2 regions of the Stenotrophomonas sp. LC732 genome follow, and region 1 is predicted to be linked to the other one. Evidence: riboswitches for the same ligand, from Rfam matches in the RefSeq annotation. Region 1 holds a riboswitch; the other holds the start of a gene.
What was found. Region 1 has a riboswitch for cobalamin ahead of btuB (TonB-dependent vitamin B12 receptor). Riboswitches for the same ligand answer to the same signal wherever they lie in the genome.
Positions count from the first base shown of each region.

Region 2: another riboswitch for cobalamin. It lies ahead of ACT6SE_RS22570 (epoxyqueuosine reductase QueH); the one in region 1 lies ahead of btuB (TonB-dependent vitamin B12 receptor).

Region 1 covers NZ_CP199214.1:269,160-279,581, reverse strand. The annotation lists gene ACT6SE_RS01415 (cytochrome c biogenesis protein DipZ) at 1-1,029, shown strand, start outside; gene msrA (peptide-methionine (S)-S-oxide reductase MsrA) at 1,044-1,781, shown strand; gene ACT6SE_RS01405 (aminotransferase-like domain-containing protein) at 2,024-3,472, shown strand; gene bioD (dethiobiotin synthase) at 3,548-4,231, opposite strand; gene ACT6SE_RS01395 (GAF domain-containing protein) at 4,300-4,782, shown strand; gene ACT6SE_RS01390 (TfoX/Sxy family protein) at 4,779-5,141, shown strand; gene ACT6SE_RS01385 (histidine phosphatase family protein) at 5,233-5,811, opposite strand; cobalamin riboswitch at 5,954-6,176, shown strand; gene btuB (TonB-dependent vitamin B12 receptor) at 6,292-8,133, shown strand; gene gph (phosphoglycolate phosphatase) at 8,227-8,895, opposite strand; gene ACT6SE_RS01370 (class I SAM-dependent methyltransferase) at 8,960-9,751, opposite strand; gene ACT6SE_RS01365 (LysR family transcriptional regulator) at 9,748-10,422, opposite strand, start outside.
Region 2 covers NZ_CP199214.1:4,801,426-4,811,847, forward strand. The annotation lists gene purU (formyltetrahydrofolate deformylase) at 1-36, shown strand, start outside; gene pncA (bifunctional nicotinamidase/pyrazinamidase) at 170-796, opposite strand; gene ACT6SE_RS22570 (epoxyqueuosine reductase QueH) at 852-1,538, opposite strand; cobalamin riboswitch at 1,700-1,929, opposite strand; gene ACT6SE_RS22575 (nicotinate phosphoribosyltransferase) at 2,063-3,472, opposite strand; gene ACT6SE_RS22580 (bifunctional nicotinamide-nucleotide adenylyltransferase/Nudix hydroxylase) at 3,537-4,586, opposite strand; gene ACT6SE_RS22585 (patatin-like phospholipase family protein) at 4,780-6,672, shown strand; gene ACT6SE_RS22590 (helix-turn-helix domain-containing protein) at 6,807-8,174, opposite strand; gene ACT6SE_RS22595 (CoA-acylating methylmalonate-semialdehyde dehydrogenase) at 8,290-9,795, shown strand; gene ACT6SE_RS22600 (acyl-CoA dehydrogenase family protein) at 9,810-10,422, shown strand, end outside.

The sequences.
Region 1 (10,422 bases):
GCACCGCCGATGATGATGATGGCCGGCGCCAATGCCGGTGCCGATGCAGCGCTGCCGGTGGAGGGCACGCTGCCCGCGCTGGACGGTGCCACTGGCTGGCTCAACAGCCCGCCCCTGAGTGCACAGCAGCTGCGCGGCAAGGTGGTTCTGGTCGATTTCTGGACCTATTCCTGCATCAACTGCCTGCGCGCGATGCCGTTCGTGCACGAATGGGAGCGACGCTACCGCGACCACGGCCTGGTGGTGGTCGGCGTGCACACGCCGGAGTTCGCCTTCGAGCGTGACCCACGCAACGTGATGAAAGCGGTGCAGCAGCTGAAGGTCGAGTACCCGGTGGCGCTGGACAACCAGTACACGATCTGGCGCGCCTTCAACAACCGCTACTGGCCGGCGCAGTACTTCGTCGACGCGCAGGGCAATATCCGCGGCCACCAGTTCGGCGAGGGCAACTATGCGCGCTCGGAACAGATGATCCGTCGCCTGCTGACCGAAGCCGGGCAGACCAATCTGCCGCCACCGGCCGATCCCGCTGCCGCCGGCCTGAAGGGCGTGGCCGTGCAGGCCGACATGGGCAACCTGCGTTCGCCGGAAACCTACCTGGGCCACGCCCGCGCCGAGCAGTTCGCCTCGCCCGGCGGGCAGCGCAGCGACGCCGCGTTCGACTACACGCTGCCGGCCACCCTGGCGTTGAACCAGTGGGGGCTGTCCGGGCGCTGGACCGTCACCGATGAGGCCGCACAGCTGCAGCAGGCCGGCGGCCGCATCGCCTTCCAGTTCCATGCGCGCGACCTGCACCTGGTGCTGGCACCGAGCGAGGACGGCAGGCCGGTGCGCTTCCGCGTCTGGCTGGACGGCAAAGCGCTGCCCGCCGCCGATGCCGGCAGTGATGTTGGTGCCGATGGCAGTGGCGTGGTCGACGAGCACCGCCTGTACCAGCTGGTGCGCCAGCGCGGCGCAGTCGGTCCGCATCGCTTCGAGATCGAGTTCCTCGATGCGGGCGTGCAGGCCTATGCCTTCACCTTCGGTTGAACCGGGAGGACATGATGAAACTCTCCTTTGAACAGGGCATCGCCGCCGGTGTGGCCGGCCTGGTGGCCACGGCCTTGATTGCCGGTGTGCTGCTGGTTGACCACGGCGCGATTGCGGCGCCGGTCGAGGCCAGCGCGCAGATCCAGGCACTGCCGGCCCCCACCGGCGATGCGGCGTTCCGCGATGACGCCAGCCACGCCAGCGTGGTGTTCGCCGGTGGTTGCTTCTGGGGTGTGCAGGGCGTGTTCCAGCACGTCAAGGGCGTGAGCAATGCCGTGTCCGGCTACATCGGTGGCAGTGCGGCCAATGCGCGTTATGAGCGCGTCAGCGGTGGCCAGACCGGCCATGCCGAAGCAGTGAAGATCGACTACGACCCGCGCCAGGTCAGCTACGGGCAGCTGATGCAGGTGTTCTTCTCGGTGGTGCACGACCCGACCCAGCTCAATCGGCAGGGGCCGGACCACGGCAGCCAATACCGCTCGGCGATCTTCAGTGACGACGCACGCCAGCAGGCTGCCAGCCGCGCCTACATCGCCCAGCTCGGCCAGGCCGGCAGCTACCGCGCGCCGATCGTCACCCAGCTGGTCAGCGGCCAACGCTTCTACCCGGCCGAGAGCTACCACCAGAACTACATGACCAACTACCCGCAGGCGGCCTACATCCGCTACTACGACGCACCGAAGCTGGCCGCGCTGGGCAGGCAGTTCCCGGCGCTGTACCGGCGCGAGGCGGTGCTGGTGCCGATGCGGTAGCCGGCATTCCCCCTTGGGCTGACCGACGCTCGGCGGTGCTCTCTGTAGAGCCGAGCCCACGCTCGGCTGCTGTTGGCGGAAGTGCAGCCGAGCATGGGCTCGGCTCTACACACAGAAAAAGACGCACGGCCATCCAGCCGTGCGTTTGGGAAGTATCGGCCGTGCCCCGATCAGGCCCGGCCGACAACGACATGCTAGGCTCGCCATCATCATGGGTACAGCACCAGATGATGGGAAATTCGATGGATACAGATGACCAGAGCGCGATGATCCCACCCCGCTACCAACGGCTGTCCGATGAGCTGGCCGAGGCCATCCACGGCGGACGCCTTCCGGTTGGCAGCCGCCTGCCTTCGCTGCGGCAGATGGCCCTGCAGCGCAGGCTCAGCCTGAACACGGTGATTGCCGCCTATCGCCAGCTGGAGGACGCCGGCCTGGTCATTCCGCGGCCCAAAGCCGGCTTCGAGGTGGCGCCGCGCTTGTCGGTGCCAGAGCGTTCGCTGCGTGATACCCCGTCCGCACCCACCGCACCACTGCAGCAGGTGCTGATGGCCCGCGTGCTGGAAGCACAGCGCCGCCCCGGTGTGATCGACCTGGCCTTTGCCGGTCCGCGGGGGCGCCAGTTCTATCCGGGCGCGCAGCTGGCCCGGCATACCGCACAGGTGCTGCGGCACGGCCAGCAGACGGTGGAGACCTACGCGCGCCCCAACGGCTCGCCACGGCTGCTGGCGCAGATCGTGCGGCGTGGCCCGCGCATGGGGCTGCACACCCGCAGCGAACGCCTGCTGCTGACCCATGGTGCGATGGAGGGCCTGCAGCTGGCGCTGCGCGCGGTCACCCAGCCCGGTGATGCGGTCGGCATCGAGGCACCGTCCTACTTCAACCTGTATCCGTTGCTGGCCAACCTCGGCCTGCAGGCCATCGAGCTGCCCACCCATCCGCAGCACGGACTGGATGTGGGTGCGCTGGACGCGCTGCTGCAGCACACACCGCTGGCCGCGCTGGTGGTGATGCCGACCGTGCACAACCCGCTCGGCTGCACCATGCCGACCGCCGCCAAGCAGCGCCTGGCCGAGCTGGTCAACGCACGGCAGCTGCCGCTGATCGAGGACGCGGTGTACGCCGAGCTGCAGTTCTGCGAACCGCCGGCGCCCCTGCTGAAGGCCTTCGATCGCGACGGCTGGGTGATGGTGGTCGGAGGTTTCTCCAAGACACTGGCGCCGGATTACCGCATCGGCTGGCTGGATGGCGGCCGCTTCGCCGAGCGCATCGCGCTGCTGAAATTCCAGTCCACCGGCGGCGAGCCGCAGCTGCTCGGTGACGCGGTCGCGGCTTATCTGGAAGCCGGCAGCTACGAGCACCACCTGCATCGCATGCGCCGGCTGTACCGCGACCAGGTGGGACGGCTGCGCCAGCTGGTGGCCGAGCACTTCCCGGCCGGCACCCGCGCCACCGAACCGCAGGGCGGATTCCTGCTGTGGCTGGAACTGCCGGGCGTGGATACGCGCGAGCTGTTCGAGCGAGCGCTGCAGGAGGACATCGTGTTCATGCCCGGCCAGGTCTATTCACGTGGCGCGCGATACCGCCACTGCCTGCGGCTGTCGTGCTGCCAGACCCTGGATGCGCGCTTCATTGGCGCGGTGGAACGACTGGGCGCGATCGCGCGGGAGCTGGCGGCCGCAGCACGGTAGTGCCGGCCGCTGGCCGGCAACATCGGGATCACCGGGTGGATGCGGTTGCCGGCCAGCGGTCGGCACTACCCAGGATCACTCGAGCAGGTGCGCGCTCAGCGCTTCGCCATCCGCACCCGGCAGATGCGGCAGCCGTCCCCAGCACGGCATCGGCAGGCGCTGCTGCAACGTGGCGATGTTCTCATCCTGGCGCTGCATCGCCGGGTCGATGTGGTTGCCGATCCAGCCCAGGCACTGCACGCCGCTGGCCTGCAGCGACTGCGCAGTCAGCCGCGCATGGTTGACGCAGCCCAGCCGCATGCCCACCACCAGCAGCACCGGCAACTGCAGTGCTCGCACCAGGTCCAGCTGGTCCAGCGTGGCCGAGACCGGCGCCAGCCACCCACCGACGCCTTCCACCACCACGATGTCGGCCTGTGCGCGCAGTCGCGCGAACGCAGCCACGATCGGCGCCAGTTCCACCCGCACGCCGTCCTCGGCAGCGGCCAGCTCCGGTGCCAGCGGCTGCCGCAGCGCATACGGGTTCAGATCGGCATAGTCCGGCACCGGCCAGCTGGCCGCCTGCAGCGCCAGCGCGTCTTCGTTGCGCAGGCCCTGCCCCAGGTCTTCGCTGCCGCTGGCCACCGGTTTCATGCCCACCGCGCGCAGGCCGCGCCGGCGCAGCGCCTGCAGCAGCGCGGTGCTGGCCGCGGTCTTGCCGATCTCCGTATCGGTGCCGGTAATGAACAGGGCGGGCGGCAGCGTAGCGGGCAACGGCATCGATGGGCTCCAACAGGGCAACAGAGCGTGCATTATCGCCGGCCCGGCGCGCTTGCTAGACTGCGGGCATGTTCGCCAATGCCTCGCTTACCGGCAGCAAGCCGGAACAATACGCCCAGCTGCTGGAACAGGCCCGTGGCCTGGTCTACGCCGAGTCCGACCGCATCGCCAACGCGGCCAACCTCTCCGCACTGGTCTACCACGCCCTGCCCGACCTGAACTGGGTGGGTTTCTACCTGTACGACGGCACGGAGCTGGTGGTCGGCCCGTTCCAGGGCCTGCCGGCCTGCGTGCGCATCCCGCTGGACAAGGGCGTGTGCGGTGCCGCCGCCAGCCAGCGCGTGACCCAGCGCGTGGACGACGTCGATGCCTTCCCCGGCCATATCGCCTGCGATTCGGCCTCGCGTTCGGAACTGGTGGTGCCGCTGCTGCGCGGCGATGAACTGATCGGCGTGTTCGACATCGACAGCCCGAAGATCGGCCGCTTCGATGCCGATGACCAGGCCGGCCTGGAAGCCATCGCCCGCGTGTTCGTCGAGGCGCTGGGATGAGCGCACCGAAGCTGCGCAACATCGGCCCCAAGAGTGCAGCGTGGCTGCGCCAGGTCGGCCTGCGCAGCCGCGAGGACCTGGTTGCGACCGGCGCAGTCGGCGCCTTCGTCAAGGTCAAGCGCGCCGGCTTCAAGCCCAGCCTGAACCTGCTGTACTCGCTGGAAGGCGCGCTGCTGGACTGCCACTGGCAGGAACTGAGCGAGCCGCAGCGTGAGGCGCTGGTGCAGGATTACGAAGCACGCATCGCCGCGCATCCGCTGAAGGCGGCCGGCCCGGCGTCGGGTCCGGTGCATGAGCAGCGCTTCGATGCCGACGATGACGCGGAAGACAGCGTGACCGAGGATGCGGACGAGGATTGACCGCACCGGTAGTGCCGGCCGCTGGCCGGCAACTGCGTGGTCTTTTCAACATTCCTGAGACTGCCGGCCAGCGGCCGGCACTACCGATGGGTTACGGCTGCTGCAGTTCCAGCAGCTCGCCTGCCAGCCCGGCTTCGCCACGTTCCAGCCGTACCCGCAGGCGCGTGCCGTGGTCGATGCGCAGTGCCCAGCACAGCGACATCGGCAGGCCGCAGACCTGCGACAGCACCATGCGCAGCGGGCCGCCATGGCTGACCACCAGCGTTGGCACCGGGTCGTCATCATCGAGCAGTCGATCCAGCGCGCGCGCGATACGCCGCTCGAAGTGGCCCCAGCTCTCACCGTTGGGCGGTGGGTATGCATGCGGATCGGCATGGAAGGCCGCCAGTGCATCCTCCGGCAGGTCGAACAGCGACTGCCCGTCCCAATCGCCGAAATCCAGCTCTTCCCATTCCTCCTCCGCTTCCACGTCCAGCCCGCGCGGGGTGGCCAGGGCCATCGCCGTGTGCAGCGAGCGCAGCCGCGGCGAACTGATCACCCGTTCCCAGGGCTGCGCAGCGTAGGCCTCGACCAGTTCCTGCGGCAGGCGGGCCAGCTGCGGTGGATCGCTGCGGCCATCGAGGAACTCATCGCGACCGTTGCCGGCATGGCGGACCAGGTCGAGGATCATGCGTGCGTCCTGTACAGGCAACGCGGGAACAGCGGAAAACGGGCGGACATCGGCAACGGCACCACGGGATCGAGGGACCATTCTAAGGGCACAGCAAAGGCAGTCGGGTACGCTCGACGCTACGGGCCGCCTGCGATGCCGTAGACTGCGCGCACTTCCAGGTGACCTGCGGCCACGGCCGGCAGGTTGAAACGGGAAGCCGGTGACGCGTGAATCCACGCCAGGCCGGCGCTGCCCCCGCAACGGTAAGCACGTCAGTTCCAGGCAACAACGCCACTGTGCCGCAGGCATGGGAAGGCGCCTGGACGGTGGCCTCGCGCCACCCGGCGGCAAGCCCGGAGACCGGCCCGGAAGCCTCAGGTCGCGGTGCGGTGGGCATGGCGCTGGATGACCGCAGCCTGCGCTGCGGCGTCGGCGCATGCCTGCCTTCGCGGCTCCTCCCCTTCGCCACGCGGGCGTGCGTGGCACCTGGAGTCCCCCATGAAGCTGCAGTCCCGAATGCTGTCCCTGGCCGTGCTGGCCGCCCTGCCCGCGCTGGCCCAGGCCGCCGATGACACCACCGCGCTCGACCAGATCCTGGTCACCGCCACCCGCACCCCGATCGCCCTGCAGGACAGCATCGCACCAGCCCAGGTGATCGACCGCGCGCAGATCGAATCCAGCCAGGCCACCTCGTTGCAGGAACTGCTGCGCGGCCGCGCCGGCATCAACCTGACCAATGCCGGCGGGCTCGGCAAGCAGAGCTCGCTGTTCCTGCGCGGCACCAACTCGGGCCACACCGTGGTGCTGGTCGATGGCGTGCGCATCAACAGTGCCGACCTCGGCCTGGCCATGTACCAGGACCTGCCGCTGGCGCAGATCGAACGCGTGGAAATCGTGCGCGGCCCGCAGTCCAGCCTGTACGGCGCCGACGCCATCGGTGGCGTGATCCAGATCTTCACCCGCCGCAACCAGGGCGATTTTGCTCCGCACTTCCAGCTCGGTGGTGGCAGCAACGGCCTGCGCGAAGCCAGCGGCGGCATCGGAGGTGGCACCGAACGCGGCTGGTTCGGCGCCGACATCGCCTACCAGCATTCCGATGGCGTCGATGCCTGCCGTGGCTCGGCGACGCTGTTCACCGGCTGCTTCGCTGACGAACCCGACCGCGACGGCTACCGCAACCTGTCCAAGAGCCTGCGTGGCGGCTACACCTTCAACGACCAGTGGAATGTGGAAGGCAGTGCGCTGCGCGCCGACGGCAAGAACCACTACGACGGCTATTACAACTACTCGGAAACCCGCCAGCAGGTGCTGGCCGGCAAGGTGCGCTACACCCCGTCCGGGCGCCTGGCGTTCACCGCCAACGTCGGCCGCAGCGACAACGAATCGGACAACTTCGGCGACTTCGGCGCACGCGGCAGCGCGCAGACCCACCGCGACAGCGCCTCGCTGCAGGGTGACTTCACCTTGACCGGAAGCCAGCTGCTGAGCACCGGCGTGGACTGGAGCGAAGACAACCTGGACGGCAGCAGCGCGGGCTACCTCGTCGACAGCCGTCGCAACACCGGCGTGTTCGTGCAGTACCAGGGCCGCTTCGGCCGCCATCAGCTGCAGGCCAGCGCACGCAACGACGACAACCAGCAGTTCGGCAACCATGCCACCGGCAGCCTCGGCTGGGCAATGCAGCTGGACCACGGCCTGCGCGTCAATGCCAGCTACGGCACCGCCTTCAAGGCACCGACCTTCAGCGACCTGTACGACCCGTGGAGCGGCGTGCCGACGTTGAAGCCGGAGAAGTCCAAGAGCGCCAACCTCGGTGTTTCGCAGCAGGGCCAGGGCTGGCATTGGGGCCTGGACGTGTACGAGACCCGCATCGATGACCTGATCACCTACGATGCGTCCACGATGAAAATGCAGCAGGTGGAGAAGGCGCGCATCCGTGGCGCCGAACTGACCGGTGGCGTGCTGCTGGCCGGCTTCGACCTCAACGCGCAGCTGAGCTACACCGACCCGCGCAACCGCACCCATGGCAGCACCCAGTTCGACAACTGGCTGCCGCGCCGTGCACAGCAGACCGCGCGCCTGGACGTCGACCGCCGCTTCGGCGATTTCCGCGCCGGCCTGACCGTGCAGGGTGCGGGCAAGCGCTATGACGATGCCGCCAACGCGGTGAAGGTCGGCGGCTACGGCACGCTGGACCTGCGCGCCGAGTACGCGCTGACGCCGGCGTGGTCGCTGCTGGCACGTGCCGCCAACGTGTTCGACCGCCGCTACGAGACGGTGGCGTGGTTCAACCAGCCCGGCCGCGAGTACCAGCTGAGCGTGCGTTACCAGCCGAAATGAAGGCGCGCGCCGGGCATCGCCCGGCGCCGATCTACTGTAGAGCCGAGCCCATGCTCGGCTCACGCAATGAAGCAGCCGAGCGTGGGCTCGGCTCTACACCCGAACGCCCGCGGCCAGCCCCGGCAACTCACGCAGGTCGTCAATCACCGCCACCGCCTGTGCGGTGGCCAGGTCCAGGCCACGCGGATAACCGTAACGCACCAGTGCGATCGGCATGCCTGCCTCTTCGGCGGCGCGGTAGTCGGTCAACGAATCACCCACCATCAGGCAGGCATCCACCGCCAGCCCGAAGTGCGCAGCGATGTGCCGCAGCGGCTCACCGCTGGGCTTGCGCTGCGGCAGCGAATCGCCGCCCAGTACCAGCGCGAACGCATCACCAATGCCCAGGTGCTGCAGCAGTGGCGGCACCAGCGCTTCGGGCTTGTTGGTGCAGATCGCCAGCGGAACACCGCCTGCACGCAGCTGCATCAGCGCTTCGGCCACGCCATCGAACAGGCGCGGGCTGCGCAGCAGGCACTCACGGTAGTGCGCCATGAACACCGGCATCACTTCGGCCAGGTCGACCTCACGACCCGCGGCATGCACGGCCTGCTCGACCAGGCGGCGCACACCGTCGCCGATCCAGCCCAGAACCGTGGCTTCCGGCACGCGTGCCATGCCGATGTCTTCCAGCGTGCGGTTCAGTGCTTCGGCGATATCAGCTGCGCTGTCGACCAGCGTGCCATCTAGGTCGAACACGACCAGCGGATAGGGATACGACAAGGGACGGCACCTGCACGACGTGGGGCCGCCCATTGTACGCCGCTGGTTTCTGCGCCGATCCGCCTCAACCGATCCGGCGTGCGCGGGTGGCCAGGAACGTGGGCAGGTAGCGGTCGATCAGGAAGCGCGGCTGCGGCTGCCAGTCTTCCATGAAGCGATCAATGACGAACCCCGCATCCAGCTGCCCGCCGATCAGTTCGGTCAGGCTGTGGCCAAAGGTCAGCGCATCGCCGCGGCCGAGTTTCGCCTCACGTTCTGCGGCGGGCAGGTCTTCCAGGTCCGAATAGGGAATGGCGTACTGCGGCCGGATCAGGCCCTGCGCATCGAGCTGCGGATCGCGCGCGCCGACGAACAGCACCGGGTTGTAGAAGCTGGCCATCAACATGCCGTCGCGCGCCAGCACGCGGCGGCATTCGGTCCACACCGGGCGCACGTCGGGTACGTACAGGTTGGAGATCGGATGGAACACCACGTCGAAGCTGTCGTTGGCGAATACGTGCAGGTCGCGCATGTCGCCCTGCACCGTGCGCAGCTGCAGGCCATCGCGCGCCGCCACGCTGCGGTCCTGTTCCAGCTGCCCGTCGGAGAGATCGAACACGGTGACGTCGGCGCCCGCAGCGGCCAGCACCGGTGCCTGCTGGCCCCCGCCCGAGGCCAGGCACAGGATGCGGCGGCCACGCACATCGCCCAGCCAGTCCAATGGCAGCGCGCGTGGGGTCAGATGCACCTGCCAGCGGCCTTCGCGCGCGGCGGCAATGGTTGAACTTTCCACCGGGCGCGACCATTCGCGCACTTCGCTGGCCTGGCGGTCCCAGGCAGCACGGTTGTGGTCGATCAAGGCCTGTCCATGGTTCATGTGTTCTCCTTGCCCGGTGGGCGCCAATCCAGATCCTGGAAGGCCGGGCTGGCGAAACACTCGGCCAGGTAGTCCAGGAATCGCCGCATGATAGCGGGCTGCTGTCGCCGTGACGCGTACACGGCATGAATGCCGAGTTCGTCCAGGCTGAATTCGGGCAGCAGTTCGATCAGCTCGCCGGTACGCAGCAGCGGCGCCACCTGGTAGGTCGGCAGCATGGCGATACCGGCACCGGCCCGCACCGCCTCCAGCAGCAGCGAGGCCTCGTTGGCGCTGATGTTGCCGCCCACCGCCACCGACAGCGAACGGCCGTCTCGGTGCAGCTGCCACAGGCTCTTGCCGACGTAGTGGTGGGTCAGGCAGTTGTGCGCGGCCAGATGCTCGGGAGCAGTCGGCGTGCCGCGTGCCTGCAGGTAGGACGGCGTCGCGCACAGCACCGAGCGGCAGGTGGCCAGCCGCCGCGCGATCAGGCTGGGATCGATCTGGCGCGCGATGCGCACGGCCAGGTCCACCCGCTCCTCCACTAGGTTGACCGTGCGGTCGACCAGCAGCAGCTCGATGCGTGCCGCCGGATGGCGCGCAACAAAGCCGGCCACCGCCCGCGCCAGGTGGCTCTGCCCGAACGACACGCTGGCAGTCACCCGCAGCGTGCCATGCGGCTCGGGATCATC
Region 2 (10,422 bases), 350 kb from region 1:
CTGCTCAACGGGCATCGCACGGTGGTGTTCCGGTAACGTGCTGCCCCTTCCAGGTCCGCCGGGCATGGCCCGGCGCTACCCACGGGTGTGATCCGGTAGTGCCGGCCGCTGGCCGGCAACTGCAGGGATCCAGGCGTTGCCGGCCAGCGGCCGGCACTACCGTTGTGGGTCAGGCGGTCGCGATTCCCGCCTTGCCCAGCGCATCGCGCACCATCGCGTCGTTGGCTTCGGTCACCGGCCGGGTCAGGTCCCACAGGAACTTCACCCGGAAGCCGGACTTCACCGCATCCTGCGCGCTCCACAGCACGCAGTAGTCGCGGGCCAGGCCGCACACGTGCACTTCGCGGATGCGGCGTTCGTGCAGCCAGCCGGCCAGGCCGGTGGCCGGGCGTTCGCCATCGGGGCCATGGTTCTCGCGGAAGGCGCTGTACGAATCCACCTGTTGGCGCGTGCCCTTGCGCAGGATCAGGTCGGCCACGGTCCAGTCCACGCCCGGGTGCAGCGCGGCACCGGCGCTGCCCTGCACGCAGTGGTCCGGCCACAGGGTCTGCGGCTGCGCGTGCAGCAGGATGGTCTCGAACGGGCGTTGGCCGGGGTGCTGGCTGGCGAACGAGGCATGGTCGGCCGGGTGCCAGTCCTGGGTCGCCACCACGGTGCGGTAGCGGCGCTGCGCCAACAGATCGGCGATCGGTGCCACCAGCGCATCGCCCTGGTCGCAGGCCAAGGCGCCACCGGGCATGAAGTCCGGCTGCAGGTCGATCACCAGCAGGGCGACATCGGCGGGCAGGGCGGTCATGGCAGGTCCGCTACAACAGAAGGGGCGACCAGCGTGGCCGCCCCATGCCTGCACGTCAATCGCCCTGTGGCGTCCCAGCGTCCTGCCCGTAGTACAGCAGGCCGATCCTGATCCGCTCGCGGCCATTCTCGCGGCGATGGCGGTTCGCATCGCGAAGCGAGTACACGCAGCCGCAGTATTCCTGCTGGTAGAACTGCTCGCGCTTGCTGATCTCGATCATGCGGCTGGCGCCGCCGCCCTTGCGCCAGTTGTAGTCCCAGTACTGCAGGCCTTCATAGCGCGAGGCGGCGCGGATCCCGCAGTCGTTGATCTGCGCCATGTTCTTCCAGCGCGAGATGCCCAGCGACGAACTGATGGTGTCGTAGCCGTGCTCGTGCGCATACAGCGCGGTGCGCTCGAAACGCATGTCGAAGCACATCGTGCAGCGGATGCCGCGTTCGGGTTCGTTTTCCATGCCCCGCGCACGGCTGAACCAGTTGTCGGTGTCGTAGTCGCAGTCGATGAAAGGAATGCCGTGCTGCTCGGCGAAGCGGATGTTCTCCTGCTTGCGCAGCTCGTATTCCTTCACCGGGTGGATGTTGGGGTTGTAGAAGAAGATCGCGTAGTCGATCCCGGAGGCGGTGATCGCCTCCATCACTTCGCCGGAACAGGGCGCGCAGCACGAATGCAGCAGCAGGCGCTTGCCGTCGGCGGGCAGGGTCAGGGTGGGGCGTTGGAGCTCGGTCATCGTCAGGTACCGCATGGACCGCCGGCAACGGCGGTGGCCCATGCATCAGTGCGTGGGTGAACGGGTCTGGCCGGATACCGTGAACAGGACGCGCGCGGCCATGCTGCCTGCACGCGCAGGACAACGACGGCCCCGGCAACCTCCCCGCGGAGATTCCAGGTCGAGTCAGGGGACGGTCGTGTCCCCCGGCCGGGGCCGGTATTCGGGCTGATGGACACGGGCCGCAGCCCACCTACTACCCGCCGCTTCCCAGGCGCGAGCCCAGTGCTGTTGGCAGGATTCGTTTCCATTCACCGCTGCGGGGCAGCTCCGGAATGGACGCGCGAGGCGCCTTCACCGGATTCCCGTTTAATTCCCTCCCCGCGCCGCAGCGATGGGAGGGATACCTTCGGCGTGTGCAAGGTGGACCTGTTGGTGGCGCCGGTCAAGAGCGCAGGGGTCAGAACCCGCTACGCTGCAACGGGATCCGACCCCAGCGGAAGGAAGGGGTCGGATCCCGCTGCCACGCAGCGGGCTCTGACCCCGGTCGGGATGCACCTTCAATGCCCCACGGCCGCCCGCGTGCGGATGTCGTCCAGCCGCTGGTCGTGCAGCAGGCGGCCGTTCTCCCACACGGTCACCATTGCGTCCTCGAAGCCGTCCGGCAGGGTGTCGTCGCCGTTGGCCGGCAGTGGCACCGTATGCAGGCTGCCATCGTCCAGGCGCCGCAGCAGGCGCATGCGGCCGCGCTTGCTGGTCTTGCCAGCATCGGTGACCGGATCCTTGTAGACGTCGATCCACTCACCCTCGACCCTCGCCGCCGAGCACTTCAGTGCGAACTTCTGCGTATCGCGGTCCAGCCGCTGCAGCAGCGCACCGCCCATGCCGAAGGCTACGTTGTCGGCGGCGTAGCCGTCGTCGGTGATGCGTTGCAGGATGGTGCGGATGGTATCCGGGTTGATGCCATCGCCCTGGATCACCCGCACGTGGTTGAGCACGCGGTAGCCCTTGCCGTTGAGGGTGTGGCCGAACGCTTCATCCAGCCGGCGCAGGCTTTCGGCAACCACCTCCACCGGGTCCCCCGAGTCCGGGCGGATGACCAGGGTGGCGCCCGAGGCGATCACGTCATCGCGCAGGGTGGTACCCCAGTGCTCGCTGATGGCGCGGTAGATGTCATAGCTGTCCGATACCACCGCCACGATCGCACCGGGCGTGCCGAACTGGCGCAGCATGTTGCGGTAGGCGTCCACCTCGCGCTCGCGGCCCCAGCTGGTGATGGTGCTGTGCTCGGCGGCGGGAATCGAATAGCCGGCCATCGGCGCGTGGTAGTGCGCGCGCGCCAGGCACAGGGCCGAGACCGTATCGGTGCCGAGGAAGTTGACCAGGTGCGCGGCACCGCCCAGCGCGGCCGATTCCAGGCTCGAGACACCGCGCGCGCCGAAGTCGTGCAGCTTGAACGGTAGCTGCCCCTGCGGATCGTCGCTGGTCTGCTGCAGGAACGCGGCAATGGTCTGCCGTGCGTGCCAGCTGATGGTGGCCACGGTGACCGGGTACCACACGCGCAGCAGCAGCGTTTCCAGGTACGACGGCACCCAGAACGCGGCCGGATCGGTCGATTCAATGGTCATCAGTGCCTGGTGGGTGGGCACCACGCTGCCTTCGGGCACGGCGCGGATGCGTATCGGCAGATGGCCGCCAAGCCGGTCGACGATACCGCGCCAGCCGACCTCGTTGAACGGTTCGCCATGCGCGGCGAACACCGCAGCAGCGTCGTCGATGTCGGCGTGGGTGACCGGCCGTGCCAGCGCGTCCTTGAGGATCGCCTGCAGGCCGAAGAACACCGTGCGATCGTGCAGTCCGCCACGTGATTCGACGTAGAAGAACGTGGCATCGGTACCCGGCGGGTACTGCAGCCAATGGCTGGCCTTGTAGCTGTCGGTGTTGAGGAGAAGATTATCGAGGTAGTGCATGACGGAAGCTCCTTCGCGTCGGGTGGCACCGGCGGTCTATCCGCCAGTGGGAAAGCCGGGCCGGTCAGCCGCGGCCGAGGAAGTACTCCAGGATGTGCAGGTGGTCTTCGAACAGCTGCGGGCCCATGTCCAGGGCCTCACTCACCGGTATCCAGCGTGCCTTGTCGGCATCGTCGCCGCCGCGCACCGGCGGCAGCTCGCCGGCCGGAAACTCGAAGTGGAAACCGTGGGTGATGGTGCGGCCACGCTGGCTGCGGTCCGGGTGGTCGAACACCTGCTGGCCCTTCAGCGACCCCTTCAACACCGGCAACGGAATCTTCAGGCGGGTTTCCTCGCGCAGTTCGCGCAGGCAGCTGTCGAGCAGGCTCTGTTCCTGGCCGACGAAGCCGCCGGGCAATGCCCACAGCCCCTTGCCGGGTTCCGAGCGGCGACGCACCAGCAGCACGTGGCCCGAATGCACCACCACCGCATCGGTGGTGACGAAGGTGGGCGCGTAGGGCGCATCCTTCCAGGCGGCCTTGTACTGTTCGATGAAGCGGTACTCGGCCACCAGCTGGCCATACGCAGGCGCGCTTTTGCGGAACGCTTCGAGCATGTCGTACACCGGCGCCGGCACATTGCCACGCAGCATCAGCAGCGCGCCGTGGAAGTCGACGTCGCCGGCCTCGAACAGGTAGCGCCGCAGCTCGGTGGCCGACAGGGTGGCGGTGTGCTGCACGTCCACCAGCGGCCACTGCGGGAACTCGCGCAGGTAGTAGCTGGACGCATCCTTGTCCATGCCGATCAGGCCCACCCTGGCATCGGCGGCGGCACCGTCGTTGCGCAGGGCGTCAGCCACCTGGCGCTGCACGTTGGCGATCCATTGTGCTTCGTTGTACAGGTGGTCACGCAGCGGGCGGATCAGCAGACGGTCGGTGTGGCCGTCGAGGGCCGCCTGGATCATCACGGCGCGTTCGGCCACGGTCCATGGATTGCGGAGGCTGCGGGGGGTATCGGCAGAGCCGACCAGGAAGATCAGCTTGCGGGCCCGGCTCAGGGCCAGGCGGGCAACGGCGGCGTGGCCGTTGTGGAAGGGCTCGAATCGCCCGATGAAGACGAGATAGTCGAATTCCATGAGAATCCCTCATGTCGTTGTGGCAGCCGCGGGTCTGTCCCTTGGCTTGCTGCAGATGCTACGCCGATGGCGGGGCGGGTCAAGCCTGCAGCCGTGCTTTCTGCTGAACGGCGCATTGCGTGCGCGGACTGCGCCGTTGTTCTCAGGCCCTGAGAAGCCGCTGCGCCATACTGCAACCCACGCGGCGGACGGCATGCTCGGGGGCAAGACAGTGGCGGACAAGTACTGCGATCTGGTCATGAAAGGCGGCATCACCAGCGGCATCGTGTACCCCAATGCGGTACTGGCGCTGGCCCGCGAGTATCGCTTCAAGAGCATCGGCGGCACTTCAGCCGGCGCCATTGCGGCAGCGGTGGCGGCTGCAGCGGCCTGCGGCGATCGCCGCCAGCAGGCCGGCGAGCAGCTGCCCGGCGATGCAGGCTATGGCGGGCTGTCGGCGGTGTCGGCACAGCTGTCCCGGCGCGGCTTCATCTACAGCCTGTTCCAGCCGGCGCGCGGCGCGCGCGCGGCCTATCGGCTGCTGGTGGTGCTGACCGGCAATGCCCGCCTGCCGCACAAACTGCTGTGCCTGGCCGTTGCGGTATTCGAGATCGCGCCGCTGGAAGTGCTGGTGTCGCTGGCGCTGCTGCTCGGCCTGGGCTGGTGGGGCGGTGGCTGGAGCGGCGTGGCCGCCACGCTGCTGCCATCACTGCTGTGCGCCTACGGTGCGGGTGTGGCCGGTGCCGCGCTGCGGGTCGCGCGGGTGGCGCGTCGCAACCTGCTGGGCCTGTGCAGCGGCCTCAGCCGCGATCCACGCAGGCCGGCGCTGACCGAGTGGTTGCATGAATGCCTGCAGCAGCTGTCCGGCAAGCCGCTGGATGCACCGTTGACCTTCGCCGACCTGCACGATGCGCCGCGCTACGCCGGTGAGCCTGACAGCCCGCATGCGATCAGCCTGCAGATGATCACCACCTGCATCTCGCACAACGAGCCGCGCACGCTGCCACTGGGCGGCGCGCAGTTCTGGTTCCTGCGCGAGGAGTTCGAACAGCTGTTTCCTGCCAGCGTCGTGCAGTGGCTGGTGAGCCAGGCCGGCCCGCCGCTGGAGGTGGACGGGCGGCAGTATTACCACCTGCCGCAGGGCCCGAAGCTGCCGGTGCTGGTGGCCACGCGCATGAGCCTGAGCTTCCCGCTGCTGATCAGCGCGGTGCCGCTGCATGAACCCTCACGCCGCGAACGACGCTGCGAACCGGCCGCCCCTGCGGCCGACCAGGAGCACAACGTTGCCGACAGCATGGAAGGGCTGACCAGTGCCGGGCAGACCTGCGGCCCGGTGATCACCGCCTTCCGCATCTGCTGGTTCTCCGATGGCGGCATCAGCAGCAACTTCCCGATCCATCTGTTCGATGCCGCGCTGCCGCGCTGGCCGACCTTCGCCATCAACCTGGTCTATCCACAGCACGCCGAAGCGGTGAGCCAGGGCAGCGGTGGCCGCCAGGCGCTGGAACATGCGGTGTTCCTGCCCACCGAAAACCGCCACGGCTGGCAACGGCATTACCAGTCCATCGCCACGCCACTGGCCGCAGCCGAGCTGGGTCGTTTCCTGTTCGCGGTGGTGGCGACCATGCAGAACTGGCGCGACCTGCTGCAGGCGCGCGCACCGGGCTACCGCGACCGCATCGTGCACGTCAGCCTGCAGGGCGACGAAGGCGGCATGAACCTGGACATGCCGCAGGAGGTACTCTCCCGCATTGCCGACAAGGGCAGCCTGGCCGGTGCGCGCTTCTGTTCGTTCTCGTTCGAGAACCACTACTGGATCCGCTGGCGCAACCTGGCCTCGGCCTACCAGCGCTACACGCTGGAAGTGGCGCGCACCGATGATCCGGCGCAGCAGGTGCTGGCCTACCGCGCGGCGTACGCGATGGTCGCCAGCGGTCAGCCGACGCCACCGTCGTACAAGCTGGGCTCGGAAGACAAACGGCTGGCCTCGCAGCAGTTGTGGGGCTTGATGGTCGAGCAGGGCCGCACCTGGGAGGACCTCGGCCCGGACCTTACCGACGGCGCACCGCGTCCGCTGCCGCAGATGAAGGTGACCCCGATCTACTGAGCCGGTCCTGCGGTCGAATCGGGGTCAGATCCGTTTCCGCAGGAAAACGGATCTGACCCCGCAGTGGTTGCTGCTCTTGCCGGCCAGCGGCCGGCGCTACCACGGGTGCAGGGCGCGGCCCTGCCAAACCCGCCCTATCGCCCCGGCAACTGCGCGAACGCGCGCTGCATGCAGTCCTCGCGCGGGCACACCCGGCACCCCGGGCCGATCGATACCGAATTGCCCGGGCTCTGCACATCCAGCCCCAGTGAATACACCAGGCGTTCGGCATGCTGCAGGTCGCAGCCCAGCGCCACCGCGAAGGTCTTGCGCGGTTGGCCATGGCCGACCGGGCCACTGCTGACCTGCCGCGCCAGCCAGAAATGGCGGCGGCCATCGGGCATGCGCGCGGTCTGGGTGAGGATGCGCCCGGGTTGGTTGAACGCCTCGTAGACGATCCACAGCGGGCACGATCCACCCACCTGCGAGAAGTGGAAATCGGTGGCCGAATGGCGTTTTGAGACGTTGCCGGCGCGGTCCACGCGGATGAAGAAGAACGGCAGGCCGGGCGCGCTGCGCCGTGCCAGCGTGCTCAGCCGGTGGCAGACCGCTTCGAAGCCGACGCCGAACTGGTGCGCCAGCAGTTCGATGTCGTAGCTGCTGGTTTCGGCTGCACGCAGGAAGCGCATGTACGGCATCACCAGCGCACCGGCGAAATAGTTGGAGAGACCGATCCGCGCCTGCGCGATGCGTGCCTCATCGGTGAACCCGGCGCGCGCCACCACCGCATCGATCTGCGGCAGGTAGCCGTGCAGGGCCAGCTCGGCCGCCATCTGGAACGCCTGCTGTCCGGGCTCCAGGTAATCGGGCAGCCACAGCCGCCGCGCACCGGCATCGTAGTGCCGCTTTTCGCGCCCGGCCTGCAGTGCGGCCACTTCCACCAGCACGCCATGGCGGTCGGCCAGCAGCTGGCGCAGCCGCGGTGCCACATGCCCGGGCGACAGCCCCCATTCGGCGAACAGCTGCTCGGCCAGCTCGTCCAGCTCGGGAATGTGGTTGTGCATGCGGTTGAAGAACTCGCGCACCTGGTCACCGGCGGGCAGGGTGCTGCCGGCGCCGGGCTCGCCCAGCTGGAACTCCAGTGCGGCCGCGTGCTCGCGCAGCGCCAGGTGACGACGGTGCAGGTCCAACAGCGCGCGGCTGACCTGCGGCAGGTTGCCGGCCAGGGCGCGCAGTTCGGTCGCGCTGACCTCGGCCAGGCCCAGGTCGCGCAGGGTTTCGCCCAGCGCCTCCTGCAGGGCGGCGGGCTCATCGTCATCGAACAGCGAGGAAACGTCGCCCAGCACCTCTCCCAGCTTCTTCTGCACCGCCGGTGTCAGTGGGCGCTTGTTGCGCTCGATCTGGTTCAGGTAGCTGGCCGACAGCCCCAGCGCACGCGCCAGATCGGCCTGGCTGTAGCCGCGCTGCTCGCGCAGCCGCAGCAGGCGCAGGCCGAGTTGCCGCTGGGGAGCTGAATAATTCACAGAATTAACAGGAATCGTGGGGCGCGTTGGCCAGATTAAGCGGATTCAGCCCGGAAATCGAGCCGGGTGCTGTGAATAATGCCAAGCATCTTTCGCACCCTGTGGGATTGTCGTCATGACTGTTGCAGCGCCCCGTATCCGCATGCTGATCGATGGCCAGTTCGTTGAATCGGCCACTTCCCACTGGCAGGACGTGATCAATCCGGCCACCCAGGACGTGCTGGCCCAGGTGCCGTTCGCCACCACCGGCGAAGTGGACGCCGCCGTCGCCGCCGCCAAGGAAGCCTTCAAGACCTGGCGCAAGACCCCGATCGGCACCCGCGCGCGCATCTTCCTGAAGTACCAGCAGCTGATCCGCGAAAACATGAGTGAGCTGGCCCACATCCTCACCGCCGAACAGGGCAAGACCCTGCCGGACGCCGAAGGTGATGTGTTCCGCGGCCTGGAAGTGGTCGAGCACGCCGCCGCCATCGGCAACCTGCAGCTGGGCGAGCTGGCCAACAACGTGGCCAATGGCGTGGACACCTACACGATCATGCAGCCGCTGGGCGTGTGCGCTGGCATCACCCCGTTCAACTTCCCGGCGATGATTCCGCTGTGGATGTTCCCGATGGCGATTGCAACGGGCAACACCTTCATCCTCAAGCCGTCCGAGCAGGACCCGATGGTCACCATGCGCCTGGTCGAGCTTGCCCTGGAAGCCGGCATTCCCAAGGGCGTGCTGAACGTCGTCCACGGCGGCGAGGAAGTGGTCAACGCGATCTGCGACCACCCGGACATCAAGGCCGTGTCGTTCGTCGGGTCCACCCGCGTCGGCACCCACGTCTACAACCGCGCCTCGCTGGCCGGCAAGCGCGTGCAGTGCATGATGGGCGCCAAGAACCACGCCGTGGTGCTGCCGGACGCCAACAAGGAACAGACCCTCAACGCAATGGTCGGTGCCGCCTTCGGTGCCGCTGGCCAGCGCTGCATGGCGGCTTCCACGCTGGTGCTGGTCGGTGAAGCGCGCAACTGGGTGCAGGACCTGGTGGCCAAGGCCCAGACCCTGAAGGTCAGCGCCGGCACCGTGTCCGGTACCGACGTCGGCCCGGTCATCTCCTGCAGCGCCCGCGAGCGCGTGGAAGGCCTGATCGCCTCGGGCGTGGAGCAGGGCGCCAAGCTGGTGCTCGATGGCCGCAAGCCGCAGGTCGATGGCTTCGAGAAGGGCAACTTCGTCGGCCCGACCATCTTTGCCGGTGTCACCACCGACATGCGCATCTACCAGGAAGAGATCTTCGGGCCGGTGCTGGTCATCCTCGAAGCGGAAACGCTGGAAGAGGCCATCGCGATGGTCAACAGCAACCCGAACGGCAACGGCACCGCACTGTTCACCCAGTCCGGCGCTGCCGCGCGCAAGTTCCAGGAAGACATCGACGTCGGCCAGGTCGGCATCAACGTGCCGATCCCGGTGCCGGTGCCGCTGTTCTCGTTCACCGGTTCGCGCGCCTCCAAGCTGGGTGACCTGGGCCCGTATGGCAAGCAGGTGGTGCTGTTCTACACCCAGACCAAGACGGTCACCGCGCGCTGGTTCGATGACGAGACGCTGAGCCACGGCGTCAACACCACGATCAGCCTGAAGTAACGGCAGGAGCAGCCATGAGCCACTCGATGACGACGGAACTGGAAGAAGCGCAGCAGGCGTACCGCGAGGCGGCGCGCGACTTCGCACAGGCCGAACTGGCGCCGCACGCCGCGCGATGGGATGCGGAGGGCATCTTTCCGCGCGAGGCGATCGCCAAGGCCGGTGAGTTGGGCTTCTGCGGTCTGTACATGGACCCGGAAGTGGGCGGCAGCGGCCTGAGCCGACTGGACGCCGCCGTCGTCATCGAGGAGCTCGCCAACGTCGATCCGTCGACCGCGGCGTACATCAGCATCCACAACATGGCCTCGTGGATGGTGTCCAGGTGGGGCCAGCCGGCCCTGCGCGATGCGTGGGGCACCGATCTTTCCTCGGGCAGCAAGCTGGCCTCGTACTGCCTGACCGAACCGGGTGCGGGTTCCGATGCGGCGTCGCTGAAGACCACCGCCGTGCGCGATGGTGACTTCTACGTGCTGAACGGCTCGAAGGCCTTCATTTCCGGTGCCGGTGCCACCGAGCTGCTGGTGGTGATGGCGCGTACCGGCGGTGCCGGTGCCGGCGGTGTCAGCGCCATTGCGGTGCCGGCGGACCTGCCGGGCATCAGCTTCGGCCGCAAGGAAGAGAAGATGG